DNA from 3 places in the Kitasatospora sp. NPDC097605 genome. Region 3 is predicted to be linked to each of the others. Evidence: riboswitches for the same ligand, from Rfam matches in the RefSeq annotation. Region 3 holds a riboswitch; each other region holds the start of a gene.
The links. A riboswitch is a leader RNA that binds a small molecule or an ion and turns the genes downstream of it on or off. The one in region 3 is predicted to bind cyclic di-AMP.

Region 1 (3,214 bases), on a different contig from region 3:
CCGTGCGGAACGGACGTCGCCCGGGGACCCGCCGCCCGGGCGCACGCCGTGCGGTGGCCGGGACACGCCCGGGATACCGTCGACCCATGCCAGCTCAGCCCGCCTCCCCCCGTCCGCCCCTGTTCACCTGGGAGTTCGCCGCCGATCCGTACCCCGCGTACGCCTGGCTGCGCGAGCACCAGCCGGTGCACCGGACCACCCTGCCGAGCGGGGTGGAGGCGTGGCTGGTCACCCGGTACGCGGACGCCCGGCAGGCGCTCGCGGACGGCCGGCTCTCCAAGAACCCGGTGCACCACAGCGCGCAGGCCCACCGCACCGGCCGGGTCGGCATCCCGGGCGAGCGCCAGGCCGACCTCATGACGCACCTGCTGAACATCGACCCGCCGGACCACACCCGGCTGCGCCGCCTGGTGTCGAAGGCGTTCACGCCGCGCCGGGTGGCCGCCTTCGAGCCGCGGGTGCAGCAGCTGACCGACCGGCTGATCGACGGCTTCGCGGCGCGCGGGTCCGCCGACCTCATCCACGAGTTCGCCTTCCCGCTCCCCATCTACGCGATCTGCGACCTGCTCGGGGTGCCGGCCGAGGACCAGGACGACTTCCGGGACTGGGCCGGGATGATGATCCGCCACGGCGGCGGGCAGCGCGGCGGCGTGGGGCGCGCGGTGAAGCGGATGCGGGCCTATCTGGCGGAGCTGATCCACCGCAAGCGGGCCGACCTCGGCGACGACCTGATCTCGGGGCTGATCCGGGCCGGCGACCACGGCGAGCACCTGACCGAGAACGAGGCCGCGGCGATGGCCTTCATCCTCCTGTTCGCCGGCTTCGAGACGACGGTCAACCTGATCGGCAACGGCGTCTACGCGCTGCTGCGCAACCCGGGCCAGCGCGCCCTGCTCCAGGAGTCCGTCGGGCGCGGCGAGAGCGCGCTGCTGGAGACCGGGATCGAGGAACTGCTGCGCTACGACGGGCCGGTGGAGCTGGCCACCTGGCGGTTCGCGACCAGTCCGCTGACCATCGGCGGGGTGGAGATCCCGGTCGGCGACCCGGTGCTGGTGGTGCTCGCGGCGGCGGACCGGGACCCGGCGCGGTTCGCCGACGAGAACACCCTGGACCTGGCCCGGACGGACAACCCGCACCTGGGGTTCGGGCACGGCATCCACTACTGCATCGGCGCGCCGCTGGCGCGGCTGGAGGGGCGGGCCGCGCTGGCCACCCTGCTGAGCCGGCTGCCGGACCTGCGGCTCGCCGCGGACCCCGGGGAGCTGCGCTGGCGCGGTGGTCTGATCATGCGTGGACTCCGTGAACTTCCGGTGGAATTCACGCCGGAGAAAACGCCTGCCGGGGAGGCTCCGAAGACCGGCGCCGAGGGCAGACGGACCAGCACAACAGGCTGACGGATGCTCGCCGTTCGGCGCTCACCGGGGGTCTGAACCACCCTCAATCCGGACATACCACCTCGGTTGGTAGGCAATCCATCACATGACGTGATGTCCATGTGATATCGACGATATGAGCTTGTGATTGCTCTGAAGATCTGTCTACTCTCCGTGGAGCCCGCCGCTGCGGGCCCCGTGCGCGGAACGCCGAGTCCTGCCCGCCGCGCCCCGGGAAACCGACCAGAACCCTGGGCAGGGGCGGGGGACCCAGGTTTTGCGCCGTCTCCCACGGCTAGGGGTGAAGCCGCCTCCGCGCGGCCGGGCCACCTCCCGGTCCGAACCCGACAGCTCACCTCGCAGGCGTGCGGAGAGGGACCCCTTCATGCTGTTCGTTGGAACCGGTCGTCACCGTCGCCGTACCCAGGCCGAGAAGGCCATCGCCGTCGCCGGTGTCGCCGGCGTCGGACTGGCCATGCCGATCCTGAGCGCCACCGGCGCCTCCGCCGCCCCGGTCTCCACCTGGGACGCGGTCGCCCAGTGCGAGAGCGGCGGCAACTGGAGCATCAACACCGGCAACGGCTTCTACGGCGGCCTCCAGTTCACCTCCAGCACGTGGAAGGCGTACGGCGGCACCGCTTACGCGCCGCAGGCCAACCAGGCCTCCAAGGCCCAGCAGATATCGGTCGCCGAGAAGGTCCTCGCCTCGCAGGGCCCGGGCGCCTGGCCGGTCTGCTCCAAGAAGGCCGGCCTGACCAAGGGCGGCGCCCCGGCGGCGGTCGACACCTCGACGGCCGCCAAGCCGGCCGCCCCGAAGCCGCAGGCCCCGCAGGCCGCCCAGGAGGCCAAGCCGCAGCAGGAGGCCCCGAAGGCCGCGCCGAAGCACGCCGCTCCCAAGCAGCAGGCCCCGCAGGCCCAGCAGCCGACCGCCAAGCCGCAGGCCCAGCAGTACGCGCCGAAGCACGCCGCCCCCAAGCCGGAGGCCCCGCAGGCGCAGCAGCAGTCGCCGGCCTTCTCCGGCAAGGCCGGCTGGGACGCCGGCGCCAAGGTGTTCTGGTACCAGAACAACGGCGCCTGGTACTGGACCAGCCACCAGGACGTCTACCAGCAGTACGCCGGCCAGGCCGCCCAGGCCCCCGCCGCGCAGCAGCAGTCGTCCGGCCAGGGCTACACCGTGCGATCCGGTGACACGCTCGCCAAGATCGCCACCGCCCAGGGCGTCTCCGGCGGCTGGCAGGCGCTGTACGACGGCAACCGCGGCACCGTCGGCGGCGACCCGAACCTGATCGTCCCGGGCCAGGTCCTGACCCTCGGCTGACGGCCGGTCCGACCGTGGTGACGAAGGGGGGCCGATCGGTCCCCCTTCGTCCGCATCCGGACCCCTCCGGTCGGGCAACCAGGTGAACTACCGGTGGGTAGCCGGGCCACACGCTGAGACGGAGCCGAGGCCGACGTGGCCCGGACAGCCCGTGCGGTTAGGCTCTGGTCGTAACGACTCCGCAATCGTCCGGCCGACAGCACCCATCGTCAGCCGAACCTGCTTCCGCTAGGAGATGCCTCGTGCCGTCCATCGATGTCGTCGTCGCCCGTGAGATTCTCGACTCGCGCGGCAACCCCACGGTCGAGGTCGAGGTCGGCCTCGACGACGGCAGCACCGGCCGTGCCGCCGTCCCGTCGGGTGCCTCCACCGGTGCCTTCGAGGCGCTGGAGCTCCGCGACGGTGACAAGAACCGCTACTTCGGCAAGGGCGTGGAGAAGGCCGTCCTGGCCGTCATCGAGCAGATCGGCCCCGAGCTGGTCGGCTACGACGCCACCGAGCAGCGCCTGATCGACCAGGCCAT
Region 2 (3,214 bases), on a different contig from region 3:
TGCGGGCGTTCAGCGCGGCGGCCTGCCGGTCGGCGACCAGCTCCGGCTTCCCGAAGTCGGGGTCCTTCGAGCCCATCACGACCAGCGCCGGGCAGCGCACCGCGGCCGTCCAGCCGGTGGGCGCCGAGTCGCCGCGCACATAGCCGCGGGTGGCGGTCTTCCGGCCCGGGACGCGCATCGCGGCGACCAGCCCGGCCACGTACTCCTCGTGGTCGGCCGGCTTGGGGCCGGGGTAGGCCATCCTCCGGTGGTAGAGGCCCCAGAACGCGGGCGAGTGCACCAGCAGCGCGCCCATCGCGCCGAGCGCCAGGCGCTGCAGCGCGCCCGGCGGCACGTTCTCGACGAAGGCGTCCAGCAGGACGATGCCGGCGACCCGGCCGGGGGCGTCCCCGGCGGCCCGCACGACGCTGGCGCCGGTGTACGAGTTGCCCGCCAGCACGGCCCGGTCGATGCCCAGGTGGTCCAGCAGGGCGAGGACGTCACCGGCGATCGCGGCGGGGGAGTAGTCGTCCCAGACGACCGAGGACTCGCCGAAGCCGCGCAGGTCCATGGTGATCACCCGGCGGCCGGCGGCGGTCAGCAGCGGGCGCAGGTGCCGGTAGGCCGCCCGGCTGTCCAGCATCCCGGGGAGCAGCACCACCGGGGCGCCCTCGCCGTGCCCGGTGTCGTCGAACGCGATCCGGCCGCCGGGCAGGTCGAGGTGGCGGGTGACGGGAGCAAGGGTGCCGTTCATGGGGAGCCTCCTGGGCGGGATCGCGGCCGAGCGCCGATAGCCATAAAGCTAAGGCTAATAGCCTTAGCCGTCAAGCTATCGACGCTGAATGCGACCGGCCCCGCCGGCGGAGGCCGGTCAGACTCCCTCCACCTTGAACGGGTCGTGCTCGGTCAGCAGCTTGTCCAGCCGCGCCTGGTCGACCCGGGTCACCAGCTCGGTGGTCTCCTGCCGGTCCCGGACCACCTTGGAGAGGGTGAACGTCGAGGTGATCGTGTAGAGCAGGCCGAGGGCGAGGAACGCCCGGGTCCACGGCTCCACCGGGAGGAAGGCGATCCCGGCGCCGAGGGCGGTGCCGGAGAGGGCGAAGGACAGCACGGCCTGGATGTGGTACGCGGCCGTGGTGCGGGACTGCATCGGTGCGCTCATGGCGCCAGGATGGCCGCGCCCGGCCCGGCCGCACATGAGTAGGGGTACTCAAGTGAGGGGCCGTTCGTTGACGTCCCGACACGTTCGGTAGTGTCAGTTGTCATCAAACGTCCCAAATCGCCCATCGGGTTGCGTGGTGCCCGATCCGGATCCCGCCGTCAGCAACGGATGGCTTGGAATCGGGGGGCTCTCGGATTAACGTTTGATAACGCAGCGCGGTCCGCAACGCCGTACCCAGACGGCACCGTGCGCCGTCGCCTAATCCCGCCGGCCGGCCTCCGGGCAGGCCAGGGAGCCGGGGAACCACGTTCCTTGGGGTGAATCGGCCGGGCCCAGGCCCAGCCGTAGGAGACCTTCCTGCTCCGAACCCGTCAGCTAACCCGGTAGGCGCGAAGGAAGGAAAGGAGCGCGCCTCCGTGGCGTCGACGCACACCCCGGCACATCCGTCCGGCTCCGGCACCCAGCTGCTGGACCACCCGGGCCCGTTCACCGGGCAGGGCCCGTTCGCCGGCCCGGCCGACGAGACCGCCCCGCCGGCCGCCGAGACCAGCCGGCACCGGATGCCCCGTCAGGGCCGCGGCACCGCTCCGCTGCTCGGCGTCACCGCCGTGGCGGCCACCCTGGGCGCCACCGGCTTCGCCTCCGCCACCCCGGCCGCCGCGCCCGCCGTCGAGGTGCCCGACGAGCTGCCGGTCGCGCTCTCCGCCGACCCCGGCCTGGCCCTCGCCGCCCGCATCCAGCAGCAGGCCGACAGCCAGCGCACCGCGGCCGAGGAGACCGCCCGCGTCCAGGCCGCCCAGGAGGCCGAGGCCAAGCGCGCCGCCCAGATCGCCCAGCAGGAGCAGGCCAAGCGCGCCGCCGAGGAGGCCGAGAAGGCCAAGCTCGCCGCGATCAAGCTGCCGGTGCGCGACTACCGGCTCTCCGCCCACTACGGCCAGAGCGCCCGCTACTGGGCCCACCTGCACACCGGCCTGGACTTCGCCGCCGACCAGGGCGAGCCCGTCTACGCGGTCGGCCAGGGCACCATCACCTCGGCCGGCTGGGCCGGCGCCTACGGCTACCGGATCGTCGAGACCCTGCCCGACGGCACCGAGATCTGGTACTGCCACCTCTCCTCGATCATCAAGGGCTCCGGCAAGGTCGTCCCCGGCCAGCAGATCGGCAAGGTCGGCGCGACCGGCAACGTCACCGGCGCCCACCTGCACGTCGAGGTCCGCCCCGGCGGCGGCGCCCCCGTCGACCCGGAGAGCTGGTTCGAGCAGCGCGGCGTCACCCCCTGACGCCTCCCGTCCCACGACGAGGGGCCCCGGCCGACCGGCCGGGGCCCCTCGCGCATCTCCTAGGCCTCGTCCCCGGCCGGCTCCAGCCCCGCCAGGTAGGCGTCGATCTCCGCCTGCCCCGGCTCCGGCGCCAGCTCCGGGAACTCCTCCACCAGCAGCCGCGGCAGCCCCGGCACCGTCCACCCGCCGGCCAGCTCCAGCGCCGCCCGCTCCGCGGCCTCCTCGAACGCCCCGAAGTCCCCGGCCAGCTCGTCCGGCATCGGGCGGCCCAGCGCCGTCAGCTCCGCCAGGTTCCGGTAGCTGCGCTCCATCAGCCCCTGCTCCAGCAGCCGCCGCGCGCCGTCGGTGGCCATCCCGACCGCCAGCGTCCGGGCCCCGCCCTCCCAGCCCCCGTCATCCACCGGGTCCAGCACGCCGTCCGCCTCCAGCGCCGTGCACGCCGCCGCCCGCTCCTGCGCCGGCAGCTCCCGGAACCCCGCCAGCCAGGCCCGCACCGCCGCCTCGTCACCGGTGTCCACCCCGGCCGCGCGCAGCAGCAGGGTGTACAGCCGGGGCCAGGTCACCAGGTCCGCCCGGCGCAGCAGCCCGGCCGCCACCTCGCCCTGCCACTCGGCCTCGGCGTGCAGCCGCTCCTGCCGCTTGGCGTTCAGCCGCTTCGCCGCCCGCTGGTGGTCGACCAGCAGCCGCACCGCCGCGCCGTACGCCAGCGGGTCCTGCCCCGGCTCCGGCTGGACGTACAGGTACAGGCGCTCGTACAGCAGGTGCTCCACCGCGGCGGAGGTCAGTTCGGGCC
Region 3 (3,214 bases):
CCTCGCCGGCGCTGCCGCAGGACACCGAGTGCGAGGACATCCCGGGCGGCGCGCAGTCCGAGACGTACTTCACCAAGGACGTGCCCTCGGCGGTCCAGGCGACCTACCGGGTGTCGACCGACCCGCAGGCCTGGGCGTTCATGGGCAACTCGACCGGCGGCTACTGCGCCCTCAAGCTGGCGATGCGCCACCCGGAGGTCTTCCCGACCGCCGTCTCGCTCTCCGGCTACTACCAGGCCGCCGAGGACCCGACCACCGGCGACCTCTTCAAGGGCAGCGCCCAGCGGCGCAACGAGGCCGACCTGATGTGGCGGCTGAAGAACCTGCCGCAGCCCGAGGTCGCCGTCCTGCTGGCCGGCACCCGGGAGGGCGACGGCGACTACCGGCGCGACACCGAGGCGTTCGTGGCCGCCGCGCACAGCCCGATGAAGGTCTCCTACAGCATGCTGGAGACCGGTGGCCACAACTTCGAGACCTGGAGCAGGCTGCTCCCGTCCTCGCTGGAGTGGATCTCCCAGCACCTGGTCGTCCCGGCCGCCGGGCAGTCGGTCTGACGGACCTGTTCCGGACCTGTCCCGGACCTGTTCCGGACGGCCCGGCGTGATGCGGCCCGGCGTGATGCGGCGCGTCGCGGTGCGGTGCGTCGCGGTGCGGCCGAGGGCTCAGACCACCTGCTCCAGCGTCCCGGTGTGCAGCTCGCCGACCCGGCCGCCCTCGCCCTCGTACGTCCAGAACGCGCGGACCGTCATCCGGGCCAGGTCCATGACGTGGCTGACGGTGATGCCGCTCACCTCGGTCCAGCTCACGAAGTACAGCTGCGGGCCGACCTCGGCGACGTGCAGGGTGACGTCCTCCCACTGGCCCGCCGACTCGCCGAGGCCCTCCCAGCGCAGCCGCTTGCCGTCGGCCGAGTAGGCGTTGCGGAAGGCCGCGCCGTTGTCGACCCGGAACAGGTAGGTACGGCCGGCGAAGGCGGGCAGGGGCGCGGTCATGGTGGGGCGGGTCTCCTTGTCGGGCGGCGCGGACGGAGTTCCAACCTATCCGACCACCCCGCCCGCGCGGCGCACTTTCCCCGCCGGATCCACCACCCCGGCCGACCCCGCCACCGGCCCCGCCACCCGCCGCGACGCCCCACGGAACGCGCCCCCGCCCCAACTGATCCACTCCGCTGCACCGTTGATCATTCCGCGGGCGAATCGGTGTGAGCTGTGCGACAACGGCCCCGGTGAAGTTGTCCGTGTCCGGACGGACTGCCTAGCCTGCAGGGGCCTCCGCCACCGTGGAGCCCCGCCGCCGGGACGCCGAGTCCTGTCCACCCGCCGGCCGGCAGTCGAGCACGACAGCGGACGGGAGCGGGGGACCCAGGTCAGTGTGCCCCGGCCGTGCGCTTGCGCGCGCGGGCCGTGGCTAGGGGTGAAGCCGCTCCCCGGGCGGCCGGGCAACCTCAGCGCCCGAATCCGACAGCTCACCTCGCAGGCGTCGCAGAGGACCACGGCCATGCCCACCGCCCCGCAGCACCGTCCGGCCCAGTCCGATCAGCCCCGTCGACCGGACCAGCAGGATCAGCCGGGCCAGCAGGATCAGTCGGACCAGCCGAACGAGCCGAACGAGCCGAACGAGCCGGACCAGCAGAACGAGCCGGACCAGCAGAACGAGCCGGACCCGTCGGATCAGCCCAACCGGTCCGACCGGCGCGCGTTCGGCCGTCGACGCCGCCCCGCGCCCCGCCACGCCCGCCCCTCCCGCCGGGGCCGCGCCGCCGCCTTCGCCGCCGCCGGGCTGCTCGCCGTCACCGGCGCCGCGCTGTTCGGCATCCCGGCCGTCACCGGCGCGCGGGCCGAGGCCCGGCCCACCGTCACCCAGGACGCGCTCACCCCGGCCACCCTGGTCGCGGGCAAGGAGTCGACCGCCTCGCTCACCCTCCACTCCTCGGCCTGCTTCACCGCGAAGACCGTCGGCGTCGCCGTCCGCGACGAGGCCGGACGGAACCTCGACTTCCCCGGCAGCGTCGGCGACGCACGGATCTGCCCGGGCGGCCTCTCGGTCACCACCGGCCCGCGCACCCTGCCGGTCGGCACCTACACCCGGTTCGGCTTCTGGCAGGACGGCGACGGCGCCTGGCACAACCTGCCCTCCCAGGAGCTCGTGGTGTCCGCCGCCGGCCCCGCCACCACCGTCCCCGCCACGGCCGCGCCTTTCAAGGACAGGAAGCTGTCCTGGTCCGAGGAGTTCAGCGGACCGGTCGCCTACGGCTCCCGCTGGACCGGTGACCGGAGCAGCGCCTACCGCTACGGTGACCACGACCCGGACGGCGACCGGCTCGACCGGCTCGACCAGGACAACGTCACCGTCTCCGGCGGCGTCGCCACCTTCACCGCCGAACCGGGCACCGGCACGCTGGAGAACGGCAAGCGGTCCTGGGACACCGGGCTGCTCACCACCGAGTACTCCGCCGAGGGCTTCCGGGTGAAGGCCGGCGACTACACCGAGGCCCGGGTCAAGCTGCCGGCCGGCACCGGCGCCCGGCCGGCGCTGTGGACGTGGAAGGACGGCGGCGGGCAGGTCGACTCCTTCGAGTACCACCCCGACCGCCCGAACCTGCTGGAGCTGGCCAACCACGTGAACCCGGGCCACCGGTCCCACCTCGACGCCGGGGCGATCGCGAAGGGCGGCTGGGTCACCATCGGCACCCACTACGGCGCCACGTCCGTCGACTGGTACGTCAACGGGGTCAAGGTGTACTCGGACGGCAAGGGCGTCGGCGCCGACTGGTCCGCGTACCCGGTCCTCAACCTGTCCGTGAGCGCGGGGACGAACCACCCCGCGCCCCGGGGCACCGCGCCGATCACCTTCGCCGCGGACTACCTCCGCGTCTACCGGTAGCCGCGGGTCAGGCGGCCGGGCGCGGATCGGTCGTCTCGACGACCTGGATCTCGAACGGCTGCTTGTTGTTCTCGTCGTTGCAGTCGTCGGCGCCGCGCACCGACACCCAGCCCCCGGTCAGCGTGCCGGGGGCGGGGACGGTGCTCGCCAGCCGGACCGTGACGAGCGCGGTCGCGCTGCGGAACCGCTCCAGGCCGGCCGGGAAGGAGCAGCGCACCCGGTGGCCCTCCTGGAACGCGTAGCAGTTCTCCGGGAAGTACGGGCCCTCGGCGGTGACGCCCTCGGGGAGGGTGACCACGAGGGTGAACGGCGAGGCCGTGGTGTCCCGGCC

Region 1: linked by a shared signal. The riboswitch ahead of ABTX81_RS29485 (LysM peptidoglycan-binding domain-containing protein) and the one ahead of ABTX81_RS09895 (glycoside hydrolase family 16 protein) in region 3 are both predicted to bind cyclic di-AMP.
Region 2: linked by a shared signal. The riboswitch ahead of ABTX81_RS20870 (M23 family metallopeptidase) and the one ahead of ABTX81_RS09895 (glycoside hydrolase family 16 protein) in region 3 are both predicted to bind cyclic di-AMP.

What each region holds. Positions count from the first base shown of each region.
Region 1 covers NZ_JBEOSF010000034.1:8,421-11,634, reverse strand. The annotation lists gene ABTX81_RS29490 (cytochrome P450 family protein) at 87-1,394, shown strand; cyclic di-AMP (ydaO/yuaA leader) riboswitch at 1,610-1,753, shown strand; gene ABTX81_RS29485 (LysM peptidoglycan-binding domain-containing protein) at 1,759-2,691, shown strand; gene eno (phosphopyruvate hydratase) at 2,934-3,214, shown strand, end outside.
Region 2 covers NZ_JBEOSF010000017.1:151,439-154,652, forward strand. The annotation lists gene ABTX81_RS20860 (alpha/beta fold hydrolase) at 1-733, opposite strand, end outside; gene ABTX81_RS20865 (YiaA/YiaB family inner membrane protein) at 851-1,141, opposite strand; cyclic di-AMP (ydaO/yuaA leader) riboswitch at 1,387-1,545, shown strand; gene ABTX81_RS20870 (M23 family metallopeptidase) at 1,558-2,421, shown strand; gene ABTX81_RS20875 (hypothetical protein) at 2,481-3,214, opposite strand, start outside.
Region 3 covers NZ_JBEOSF010000006.1:229,958-233,171, reverse strand. The annotation lists gene ABTX81_RS09905 (alpha/beta hydrolase) at 1-554, shown strand, start outside; gene ABTX81_RS09900 (MoaF-related domain-containing protein) at 663-992, opposite strand; cyclic di-AMP (ydaO/yuaA leader) riboswitch at 1,369-1,492, shown strand; gene ABTX81_RS09895 (glycoside hydrolase family 16 protein) at 1,498-2,883, shown strand; gene ABTX81_RS09890 (hypothetical protein) at 2,891-3,214, opposite strand, start outside.